3 linked regions of the Methylicorpusculum oleiharenae genome follow. The protein of the gene in region 1 interacts with the protein of each later gene in a pairwise test. Links are inferred from orthologs where the notes say so. Each region holds a gene or a part of one and is shown in the gene's direction. Other genes may lie near its edges.

Region 1 (3,757 bases):
AAACCGGCTTCATTTAATCCTTTAAGGATAGAGTCGGATAATTCAAGATTACTGAATCGAGTTTGGGTTAGATGCGTCTTTTTCATAGGCGCATAGCATAACCTAAAATTGGCTGTGGCTAAAATTCATTGACAAAGTGATTGACTCCCTCCTATAGTTTAGTCTTTACAAATTTTGGAGATGAGTGTGAGTGAGTCAGTCCTGCATGTAACCGATGCTGAATTTGATGAAACTGTTATTAAAGCCGACGGCCCGGTACTGGTTGATTATTGGGCAGAATGGTGTGGACCTTGCAGAATGATTGCTCCGGTACTGGATGAAATCTCCAAAGAATATGCCGGAAAATTGACAGTGGCCAAAATTAACATTGATGAAAATCCTGAAACACCACAACGGTATGGCGTGCGTGGTATTCCAACTTTAATGTTATTTAAGGGCGGCGAAGTGGAAGCCACTAAAGTTGGGGCACTTAGTAAATCTCAGCTCGCTGATTTCATCGACAAAAACATATAATCGCCAAATACTTGCTGGCCCGTCATAATTTATTTGGACGGGCCGGTTATCTGGAGTGTATAATCTCGGCGTGCATTCCAAGCATATCCCAACAGTTCCTCAAGAATTATTTTTTTCCAAAAATTGAACACCTTTCTCTTGATCTTGCGGCTTTCTGCTGTAATTTACTTTCTTTCGAGTCCCCTTTAATATGAATCTAACCGAGTTAAAACTTAAACAAGTTGCTGAACTTATCAATATCGCTGAGTCCCTGGGACTTGAAAACGTCGCAAGAACCCGCAAACAAGATCTGATTTTTGCTATCCTGAAAAAACAGGCGAAAAGCGGCGAGGATATCTATGGCGACGGTGTATTGGAAATTCTTCAGGACGGCTTTGGTTTTCTTAGAACACCCGGATGTTCGTATTTGGCAGGACCCGATGACATTTATGTTTCACCCAGTCAGATTAAGCGATTTGGCCTTAGAACAGGCGATACCGTCAGCGGAAAAATAAGACCGCCTAAAGATACAGAGCGTTATTTTGCGATGCTCAAAGTTCAACAAATTAACTTTGAAGCGCCGGAAAATACAAAAAACAAAATTCTATTTACCAACCTGACACCGTTATTTCCCAATAAAAGATTCAGACTTGAGCGAGGCAATGGAACCAGCGAGGATCTCACTGGACGGATTATCGATCTGATTGCCCCCATCGGAAAAGGTCAGCGCGGCTTGATCGTATCACCGCCAAAAGCCGGTAAAACCATGATCATGCAAAATCTTGCCCATTCTATTGTTGAGCAAAATCCTGAATGTTATCTGATTGTCCTGCTGATCGACGAGCGTCCTGAAGAAGTCACGGAAATGGAGCGTTGCGTACGTGGAGAAGTTATTTCCAGTACTTTCGATGAGCCGGCAACACGCCATGTTCAAGTGGCTGATATGGTCATCGAAAAAGCACGTCGGTTGGTAGAGCACAAACACGATGTAGTTATATTGTTAGACTCGATCACTCGTCTGGCCAGAGCGTTTAACACCGTGGCACCCTCTTCCGGCAAAGTATTGACCGGTGGTGTTGATGCCAATGCTCTGGAGAAGCCAAAACGCTTCTTTGGTGCGGCCCGAAACATTGAAGAAGGCGGCAGTTTGACCATTATTGCTACCGCATTGGTTGAAACCGGTTCAAGAATGGATGATGTCATTTACGAAGAATTCAAGGGAACCGGTAATATGGAATTACATCTGGATAGGAAATTAGCCGAAAAGCGCAGTTACCCCGCAATCAATATCAATCGTTCCGGTACCCGTCGCGAGGAATATCTGGTTGATCCGGAAGAATTACAAAAAACCTGGATTTTACGAAAGATTCTCCAGCCTATGGATGAAATGGCCGCGTCTGAGTTTTTGTTGGGTAAGCTAAAAGACTTTAAGACCAACGCTGAGTTTTTTGAATCGATGAAACGGTAAAAATGAGGATCTTGAGTTATCCGGTCAAATAGGCTGAATAAAAAATCCTTTATCCTCTTCCCGGATTTCGCTAAGCTTCATCCGGGCAAATCTGTGTGAAATTTATTGCGGCGGTGGAACGTAACCTTCCGGCATTACCGTTTCGCTGCTGGATAGAAACTTTGCTCGTTCTTCTTCCAAAAACTTCTTGGCTTTGGGGTCGAAACTGGTCAAGCGGTGTTCATTAAGCAACATGGTCTGCACGCTGAGCCATTCCTGCCACACCTGTTTGGAAATATTCTCATAAATATATTGGCCTTTAGGTCCAGGGAATGGCGGCGTATCAAGACCTTCCGCTTCTATACCCAATTTTGCACATTTAACCATTCGGGTCATGCTGTATCCTCGTGAGTTGATTCCAATAGCCGCTGTATCGGTGCGGCTAGTCCAAGTAATTTGATTTGCGGGTTTTTATACCAGACTAACCGATTAGCTTCCATCACAAAATGTTTGTGGTTATCGGTGGTAATTCTCAGTGGAATATAATTCAAATGGAAGTGGGAAAAAGTATGCCTTTGTTCGGGCAGGCACTCGCTTTTTATTATCGAAATTTGTTGGCACAAGCACCACTTATGCGCTGCAGTTACAGACTCAAATTCCGGAAAACTCCATAATCCCCCCCAAATTCCGGATAAAGGGCGTTGCTCCAGCAATGTGTGTCCAGAGCCATCCGTCAAATACAGAAAATAGAGGTGTTTAACCGGCAGTTTTTTTGCAGGTTTCGGAGCAGGAAGCAAGGCAACGGTTCCATTAAGCCGGGCATAACAATCGGTATGCAAGGGGCATCGAACACAGTCAGGTTTACTGCGGGTACAAACGGTTGCCCCCAAATCCATAATGGCTTGCGTGTAATCGGCAACCCGTTCCTTAGGCGTATAGTAAGCGCTCACCGTCCATAATTGTTTGGCGGTAACTGACGTCCCCGGCCATCCTGAAACACCTTCAAACCGGGCCAGAACACGCTTGACATTGCCATCCAGAATGGGATGACTGTTTTGAAATGCAATACTTAAGATCGCTCCTGCTGTGGATTGCCCTATCCCTGGAAGTTGAATGAGCGAATCAAAATTATCCGGGAAACGACCGGAAGCCTGAATGATCCGGGCACTTTGATGGAGGTTTCTGGCTCTGGCGTAATACCCCAATCCGGACCACATTTGCAAGACACTATCGAGTGAAGCGGAAGCGAGATCATCTACTTCAGGGAAACGATCAACAAACTTTAAAAAGTAGGGAATAACTGTGCTGACTTGCGTTTGTTGCAGCATGGTTTCCGAGAGCCAGACCCGATACGCTGTGACAGGCTGTTGCCAGGGGAGATCTTTGCGGCCGTTTAGATCAAACCAGTCCAATAGTTTTCTTTGAAAAACACTCGCTTCTACACGCATCATTACTTTTAAATGGAATCAGAAAAACCGTTTGAGCAAATCGCTGGCACCAGGGCCGAATTTTTTATCCAGTTTTTTTAGTAACTTATCTTTTTTCTTTTCAATTTTGTCTTTATTTTGCTCAATGAGAAATTGAGCAACATCAAAAGTCATGACAGGCTGATCCACTGTCCCGGTAATGAAAACAGTAATGGGTGGATTTTCGCCCGATTCAGAGGTTTTATCCTGAGACTTACTCTTTAGCAGCTTGGCATTGATTTTATAATTCACTTGTTCAGAGTTTAAATCGATAGTGCCTGAGCCTTGCGCATTGAGTTTTGATGATTTGGCGCTCAGATCCTTATTGGTAATCACACCTTTTGCAATCTGT
Region 2 (3,128 bases), 4.1 Mb from region 1 along the record:
TCGTTAGGGGCGTAAGATCTAAATTGTTCACCGCTTTGCATTTTGCCTTTGATGACACGGTCATCAATGATAACGTGCTGGACCTGCCCTGATTTTACAGCTTGTATAAACTGTGTATAAGATAGCGAGGCGTCGCCTTTGGCTCCTTGTGGCGCGAAGTTATTGAAAACTGACATCAGCACAACAGCGATGACAACCCACAAAATTACATTTTTAAGCATATCGTTCAAACTTTTCGCCCCTGACCGGAACGGTCCTCTTTTGTATAAATCGTTGGCATTATAACAGGAATAGTCATTCCCGGCCCTCGTAATTGGTTGACAATATTATTTTTTGACACTAGGGAAGTGATATGGTTCTATATTTCATTTTTTAAACCCTTTGGCCAAAATATAAACTTCATTACTGCGAGGCCGCGAGGCTTTTGGCTTTCTGACCACTACCTTTGAGAAAGAACTGTTCACATCACGAAAGAATTCATCAAAGCCTTCGCCCTGAAAAACTTTGACTAAAAAACCGCCTCCGGGCATTAACACAGAACGAGCGGTATCTAATGCCAATTCGCACAAATAAATGGCGCGAGGTAAATCAACGCCTTTATTACCGCTCATATTCGGCGCCATATCGGAAAGAACCACGCTAACAGGAGCACCTTCCAGCACTTCAAATAGCTGGTCAAGTACAGCCTCTTCACGAAAATCACCCTGAATAAACGAAACACCCTCCAGCGGTGTCATCGGCAGAATATCCAAAGCCACGATTTTATTTTTCTTGCCAAGAATCTGCCTGGCATATTGAGACCATCCGCCCGGGGCTGCGCCCAAGTCAATGACATTCATTCCAGGCTTGATCAGTTGATCCTTTTCCTGAATTTCAATAAGCTTGAACACCGCTCGGGAGCGCCATCCTTGCTGCTGAGCCATTTTGACATATTCATCATGAAAATGTTCCTGTAACCACTGATTGCTGCTTTTGCTTCGTGCCATTGTTGAATTCGTGTATTATTTCGCCTTTTTTACGAAGGAATTAAGAGTGATCGCAGCCGACAAAAAGAAGCTTAAGGCTCAAGCCCACAGCTTGAAACCTGTCATTATGATAGGTCAATCCGGATTAACAGAAGCTGTCTTGGCTGAAATTGAACTCGCCTTAGACAGTCATGAACTCATTAAAGTCAAGATTCGCGCTGAACGTGAAGAGCGCGTTCGTATTCAAGAATCTATCTGCAATAGAACCGGCGCGAACTTTATTCAAAGTATCGGACAGATTCTGGTCATTTATCGTTTAAATCCAAAAAAATAAGCCTTTGCGAGGGAATCACATTCCCTCGCCTGTCACTTCTGACTAGATATACTGAATGGAGATGACTTCGTACTCAACATCCCCGCCTGGCGCTTTGACTATGACGGTATCACCGGCTTCTTTGCCTATCATGGCTCTCGCAATGGGTGAGCCGATTGAAATCCGCCCTGCTTTGATATCAGCCTCATCTTCACCGACAATCTGATACACGACGGATTTACCGGTATCGGCATCTTCGATCTCAACAGTTGCACCAAAAACGACTTTGCCATTCGCATCCAGCTTGGTCACATCAATGATTTGCGCATTTGAAAGCTTGGATTCAATTTCTGCAATCCGGCCTTCAGCAAAACTTTGCTGTTCTCTGGCCGCATGGTATTCGGCATTTTCTTTTAAGTCACCATGAGCCCTGGCATCCGAAATTGCAGCAATGATTCTGGGTCTTACAACCGACTTCAATTCCTCTAATTCAGCACGCAGTTTTTCTGCTCCGACAATAGTCAGCGGTACTTTATTCATTTATAAACAACTCCAGTCAATTTCGTTCCGGCTATATGTTTTGCTTTAAACCGGAATTATCATTTTAGTAACAGGCAACATAACCTGATAATCAAAACGCCTTTCCCAAACTCATGCAGTAAAAGGCGAGGTTATCAGATGCCTGATCCTAACTTATCGATCATCTTCAGAAAAAACGAGAAGACGCACTTTATTCAAATGTCTTATGTAAATCCTTAAGGCAGGAAACACTCCCGGCACTCAATTCACCCAAGGCATAACACGCTGCTTTAGCACCGGCCATTGTCGTGTAATAAGCAACACGGTGCTGCAAGGCTTCACGCCGCATGGTAAACGAATCATTAATGGCTTTTTTGCCTTCGGTGGTGTTAACAATCAATTGAATCTGATCATTTTTTATCATATCAACCGTATTAGGCCGCCCCTCGTTGACTTTAAAAACCTCTTCGCAAGGAATTCCCGCCTGCTTGATGACTCTGGCCGTTCCCCGGGTCGCAACAATCTGATAATTTTTTGCCACTAACAACCGGGCTATTTCAGGTAGTTTGGGCTTGTCTGCATCGCGAATACTGATTAACACCTTGCCGCTAAGATTCAGATCCACGCCCGCCGCTCTTTGCGATTTGGCAAAGGCTTCACCAAAGGTTTTTCCGACGCCCATGACTTCGCCGGTGGATTTCATTTCAGGCCCCAGCAAGGGGTCAACACCGGGAAATTTAACGAAGGGGAAGACGGCTTCTTTGACAGAAAAATAACTGGGAATACGCTCTTCAGTGACACCCTGCTCTGTCAGACTCTTGCCGGCCATGCAACGCGCTGCAATTTTTGCCAGCGGATAACCCGTCGCCTTGGATACGAAAGGCGCGGTTCTGGAGGCTCTAGGGTTAACCTCCAGCACGTAAACATCGGTGCCCTGAATAGCAAACTGAGTATTCATCAGACCAATAACACCCAGGGCTTCCGCCATTTTCTCAACCTGCTCGCGCAACTGATCCTGCAACTCCGGGGCCAAATCGTAAGGTGGTAGTGAACACGCCGAATCACCGGAATGAACACCGGCTTGCTCGATATGCTCCATCAAACCGCCGATCAAAATACGCTCCCCGTCATAAATCGCATCGACATCCATTTCCACCGCATCATCAAGAAAGCGGTCCAGCAAAACAGGCGAATCATTGGACACACTGACGGCCTCTTTCATGTAACGCTGCAAACCTTCTTCGTTAAATACGATTTCCATGGCTCGCCCGCCCAAGACATAAGAAGGCCGGACCACCAATGGGTAGCCCAATTCACGGGCTGAATTAATG
Region 3 (3,261 bases), 2.3 Mb from region 1 along the record:
GTCCCGAGGAAGATATTTATCAAGCTATACAGCTTTCGCTAGAGAAAAATATCATCCTGGCCGCCTTCGGCGACATGCTCAGGGTGCCTGTCAATGCGGGTAAACAGGCTATTCGTACCTTATCGCAGGCTAAAGCTACCGGTGCGGATATTCGAGCGATTGCCAGTCCTATCGAGACGTTGATGATTGCAAAAGAGAATCCCGGGCAAACCGTCGTATTTTTTGCGGCGGGGTTTGAAACTACATTCGCGCCTGTGGCCGCAATGCTGGCAGAAGGCGCGCCTGGAAATCTGCTGATTTTGAGCAGCGGTCGTCTGACATGGCCGGCAGTGGCTTTGTTGCTGGATTCAGAGCAGCCGAATTTCGATGCGCTGATCGCGCCAGGGCATGTGGCGACGGTGATGGGTCCCGAACAATGGCAGTTTGTCGTTTCGCGCCATCAGCTTCCTGTTGCGATTGCCGGTTTTACTCCGGACAGTTTACTGGCAGCCATTTACTCGGTGCTGCGGCAGCGCATGGATAACCATTTGTTCGTCGATAATTGTTATGAACAAGTGGTCAAACCCGGAGGTAATCGCCGTGCTCAACAGTTTCTGTCTCAAGTTTTTGAGGTGTCCGATGCACCGTGGCGGGGTATCGGTACGATTCCTCATTCTGGATATACCTTACAAGCGCATTTTGCCCACCATGATGTTCAGCTGCATTTTGGGTCTTTCCGGGAAGACGCGCGCCGTCATGTCGGCGAAATGCCGCCCGGTTGCGATTGCGCGCGCGTCGTTATGGGAAAGATCAAGCCGGTTGACTGTAAATTGTATGGCCGTTTGTGTGTGCCGAGTCAACCGGTAGGGCCTTGTATGGTTTCTGATGAAGGTGCCTGCCGGATTTGGTGGAGTGCCGGTATAAAACCTGATGTTGGTCTAAAAAGCGCTGAACTGACTTAAAAGTTGTGCAAGTTGCGTCTGGATTCAACCGGAATACGCTTGGGATTTTAGATGTAATTGATAGAAATGAAACGTCATAACTCAAGATGGGTTTTCATTTGCATGCCTTGGTAATTTGAAATAAGGAAAATTCAAGTTAAAAAACCTGTTAAATTAGGTTAGACTTAATGCCAAGTGTTGGTACAGTGCATAATTGATCCTATACTGAACTCAATAGTAATAATAAGGAGAAATTGGATGTCGAAAGGGCAAAATTTACAGGATAATTTTTTAAATACTCTCAGAAAAGAACACACCCCCGTTTCCATTTTTTTAGTTAATGGTATTAAACTGCAAGGGCGTGTTGATTCATTTGATCAGTATGTGATTATGCTTAAGAATACTGTCAGTCAGATGGTCTATAAGCATGCGATATCAACGATTGTACCGGGCAAACCTGTCAAACTTAGCCGCGAAAACGAAATCATTGAAGATTAAACTATTATCAAACTTCTCGGAGCGCTTAATTGTTTGAGCGTCCTCAATCGGGTGAGCGGGCCGTGCTCGTTCACCTAACACTACAAGCCAATCAAGAAGACTTATCGGAACTGCGGGAACTGGCCAAATCAGCGGGTGCTGAGCCTGTTTGCGTAGTGGTAGGCAACCGGCGAAGCCCCGATTCGAAATATTTTGTTGGAACCGGCAAACTGGAAGAAATCAGACAGGCTGTAGAAGAGCATTCTGCCGACTTGGTGTTGTTCAATCACTCGCTTTCTCCCAGCCAGGAGCGCAATGTTGAAAAAGCGCTCAATGTCAGGGTGGTGGACAGAAATGGGCTTATCCTGGATATTTTTGCGCAGCGCGCGCAGACTTTCGAGGGTAAATTGCAAGTTGAGCTGGCGCAATTGCGGCATTTGTCGACGCGATTGGTTCGCGGTTGGACCCATCTTGAAAGGCAGAAAGGCGGCATTGGTCTGAGAGGGCCGGGTGAAACTCAGTTGGAAACCGATAGAAGGCTTTTGGGTGTAAGGATAAAACAAATCCAGGCCCGCCTTGAGAAAGTTAAAAAGCAGCGTCATCAAGGACGCCTGAAACGAAAAAAAGCCGAGATTTCTTCAGTTTCGCTAGTCGGTTATACCAATGCCGGTAAATCTACCCTATTCAATGCCCTAACGGGCGCTAATGCCTATGCGGCCGATCAGTTATTTGCGACGCTGGATCCTACTTTACGCAATTGTTTGCTCCCGAATAATACTGAAATCGTTTTGGCCGACACGGTAGGGTTTATCCGTCATTTGCCGCATGAACTGGTTGCAGCCTTCCGATCTACGCTGCAGGAAGCCAGTGAGGCGGATTTATTGTTACATGTCATTGATGCCAACGCAGAAGACAGGGATGACACAATTTTTCAAGTCAATCAGGTGTTAACCGATATTGATGCTTACCAGATAAGACAGTTGCAGATATTTAACAAAATAGATCTACTTCCTGATGTAAAGCCCCATGTCGATAGGGACGATACGGGCAACGCGGTCAGAATCTGGCTGTCTGCTCAGACGGGCGAAGGCTTGGATTTATTGCAAGAGGTTTTGGCCGAATCATTTACACCTTCTAAAATCAGAAGGCATTGCCGGTTAAGGCCTGATCAGGCCGGCATTCGTGCCAAGTTGTTTGATTTTGCAAAAATCATCAATGAGCAATGCCAGGACGATGGCGGCTGGGATATTTGGATGGAAATCGATCAAAAAAAACTGGGCTTATTGAAAGATGTTGTTATGGAAGAATTTTAGTACCTTTTTTAAGGAGCCAGAGTAGTAATAATTTTTCTAAATACTCTGAAACCAGCCAATTAACTAATAACACAACCACTTGCCTGCTTGGAGTTGAGGGTGTAGGTGATTGATTGAAAAAGCTTCTTCAACAGGGACGTATTCATGCGTCCGTTGAAATCAAGGCTCTACACCCAATAAAATGGGAGGGAGTGCGCAGATACCTAATAACCTAGTTTGAATGTAAGTTTTTTATCCGAGATAATTGGCAATGACTTTTAATGCTGAACTATCGTGATAAGATAAGAAAGTTATTTAGAGTTTCATATTGTTGTTCTAGTCAGTAATATGAAACCACTGATAGGGATAATCTTAATTTAAGAAAATATGACGAGTTGAAAAATTCTTTAACTTTCAAAAATTTTAGCTTGTTTCTATTAAGCATTAATTTTTGTAAGTTATACGGATTGGTCTATCAAACCCCTCGCGTTAATGAGTCAAAATCATTTTAATTACTAAAATCCCAATGGAGCATATGTATGTCCTGGAATGAACCTGGCGGCGGCGATAAA

What was found.
Region 2: the proteins of rho (region 1) and yhbY interact in binary tests that used the Escherichia coli proteins (3 or more experiments, as listed by UniProt). The link is inferred for Methylicorpusculum oleiharenae from one-to-one orthologs.
Region 3: the proteins of rho (region 1) and hfq interact in binary tests that used the Escherichia coli proteins (3 or more experiments, as listed by UniProt). The link is inferred for Methylicorpusculum oleiharenae from one-to-one orthologs.

What each region holds. Positions count from the first base shown.
Region 1 is NZ_WUTY02000001.1:1,019,585-1,023,341, reverse strand. The notes cover bases 1-2,831. They hold rho (transcription termination factor Rho), read left to right. Parts: upstream 1-703; coding sequence 704-1,960; downstream 1,961-2,831. Other genes in these bases: mutY (A/G-specific adenine glycosylase), read right to left, coding at 2,332-2,831; GO003_RS04780 (oxidative damage protection protein), read right to left, coding at 2,063-2,335; trxA (thioredoxin TrxA), read left to right, coding at 187-513; GO003_RS04795 (DEAD/DEAH box helicase), read right to left, coding at 1-86. Also shown: more of mutY, read right to left, coding at 2,832-3,390; GO003_RS04770 (AsmA family protein), read right to left, coding at 3,406-3,757. UniProt on the Escherichia coli protein: Facilitates transcription termination by a mechanism that involves Rho binding to the nascent RNA, activation of Rho's RNA-dependent ATPase activity, and release of the mRNA from the DNA template.
Region 2 is NZ_WUTY02000001.1:5,153,468-5,156,595, forward strand. What follows is about bases 1-2,665. They hold yhbY (ribosome assembly RNA-binding protein YhbY), read left to right. Parts: upstream 1-1,032; coding sequence 1,033-1,299; downstream 1,300-2,665. Other genes in these bases: ftsH (ATP-dependent zinc metalloprotease FtsH), read right to left, coding at 1-221; rlmE (23S rRNA (uridine(2552)-2'-O)-methyltransferase RlmE), read right to left, coding at 366-986; greA (transcription elongation factor GreA), read right to left, coding at 1,342-1,818; carB (carbamoyl-phosphate synthase large subunit), read right to left, coding at 2,009-2,665. In the rest of the region: more of carB, read right to left, coding at 2,666-3,128.
Region 3 is NZ_WUTY02000001.1:3,324,856-3,328,116, forward strand. What follows is about bases 1-2,798. They hold hfq (RNA chaperone Hfq), read left to right. Parts: upstream 1-1,178; coding sequence 1,179-1,418; downstream 1,419-2,798. Other genes in these bases: hypD (hydrogenase formation protein HypD), read left to right, coding at 1-941; hflX (ribosome rescue GTPase HflX), read left to right, coding at 1,448-2,710. Also shown: FtsH protease activity modulator HflK, read left to right, coding at 3,229-3,261. UniProt on the Escherichia coli protein: RNA chaperone that binds small regulatory RNA (sRNAs) and mRNAs to facilitate mRNA translational regulation in response to envelope stress, environmental stress and changes in metabolite concentrations.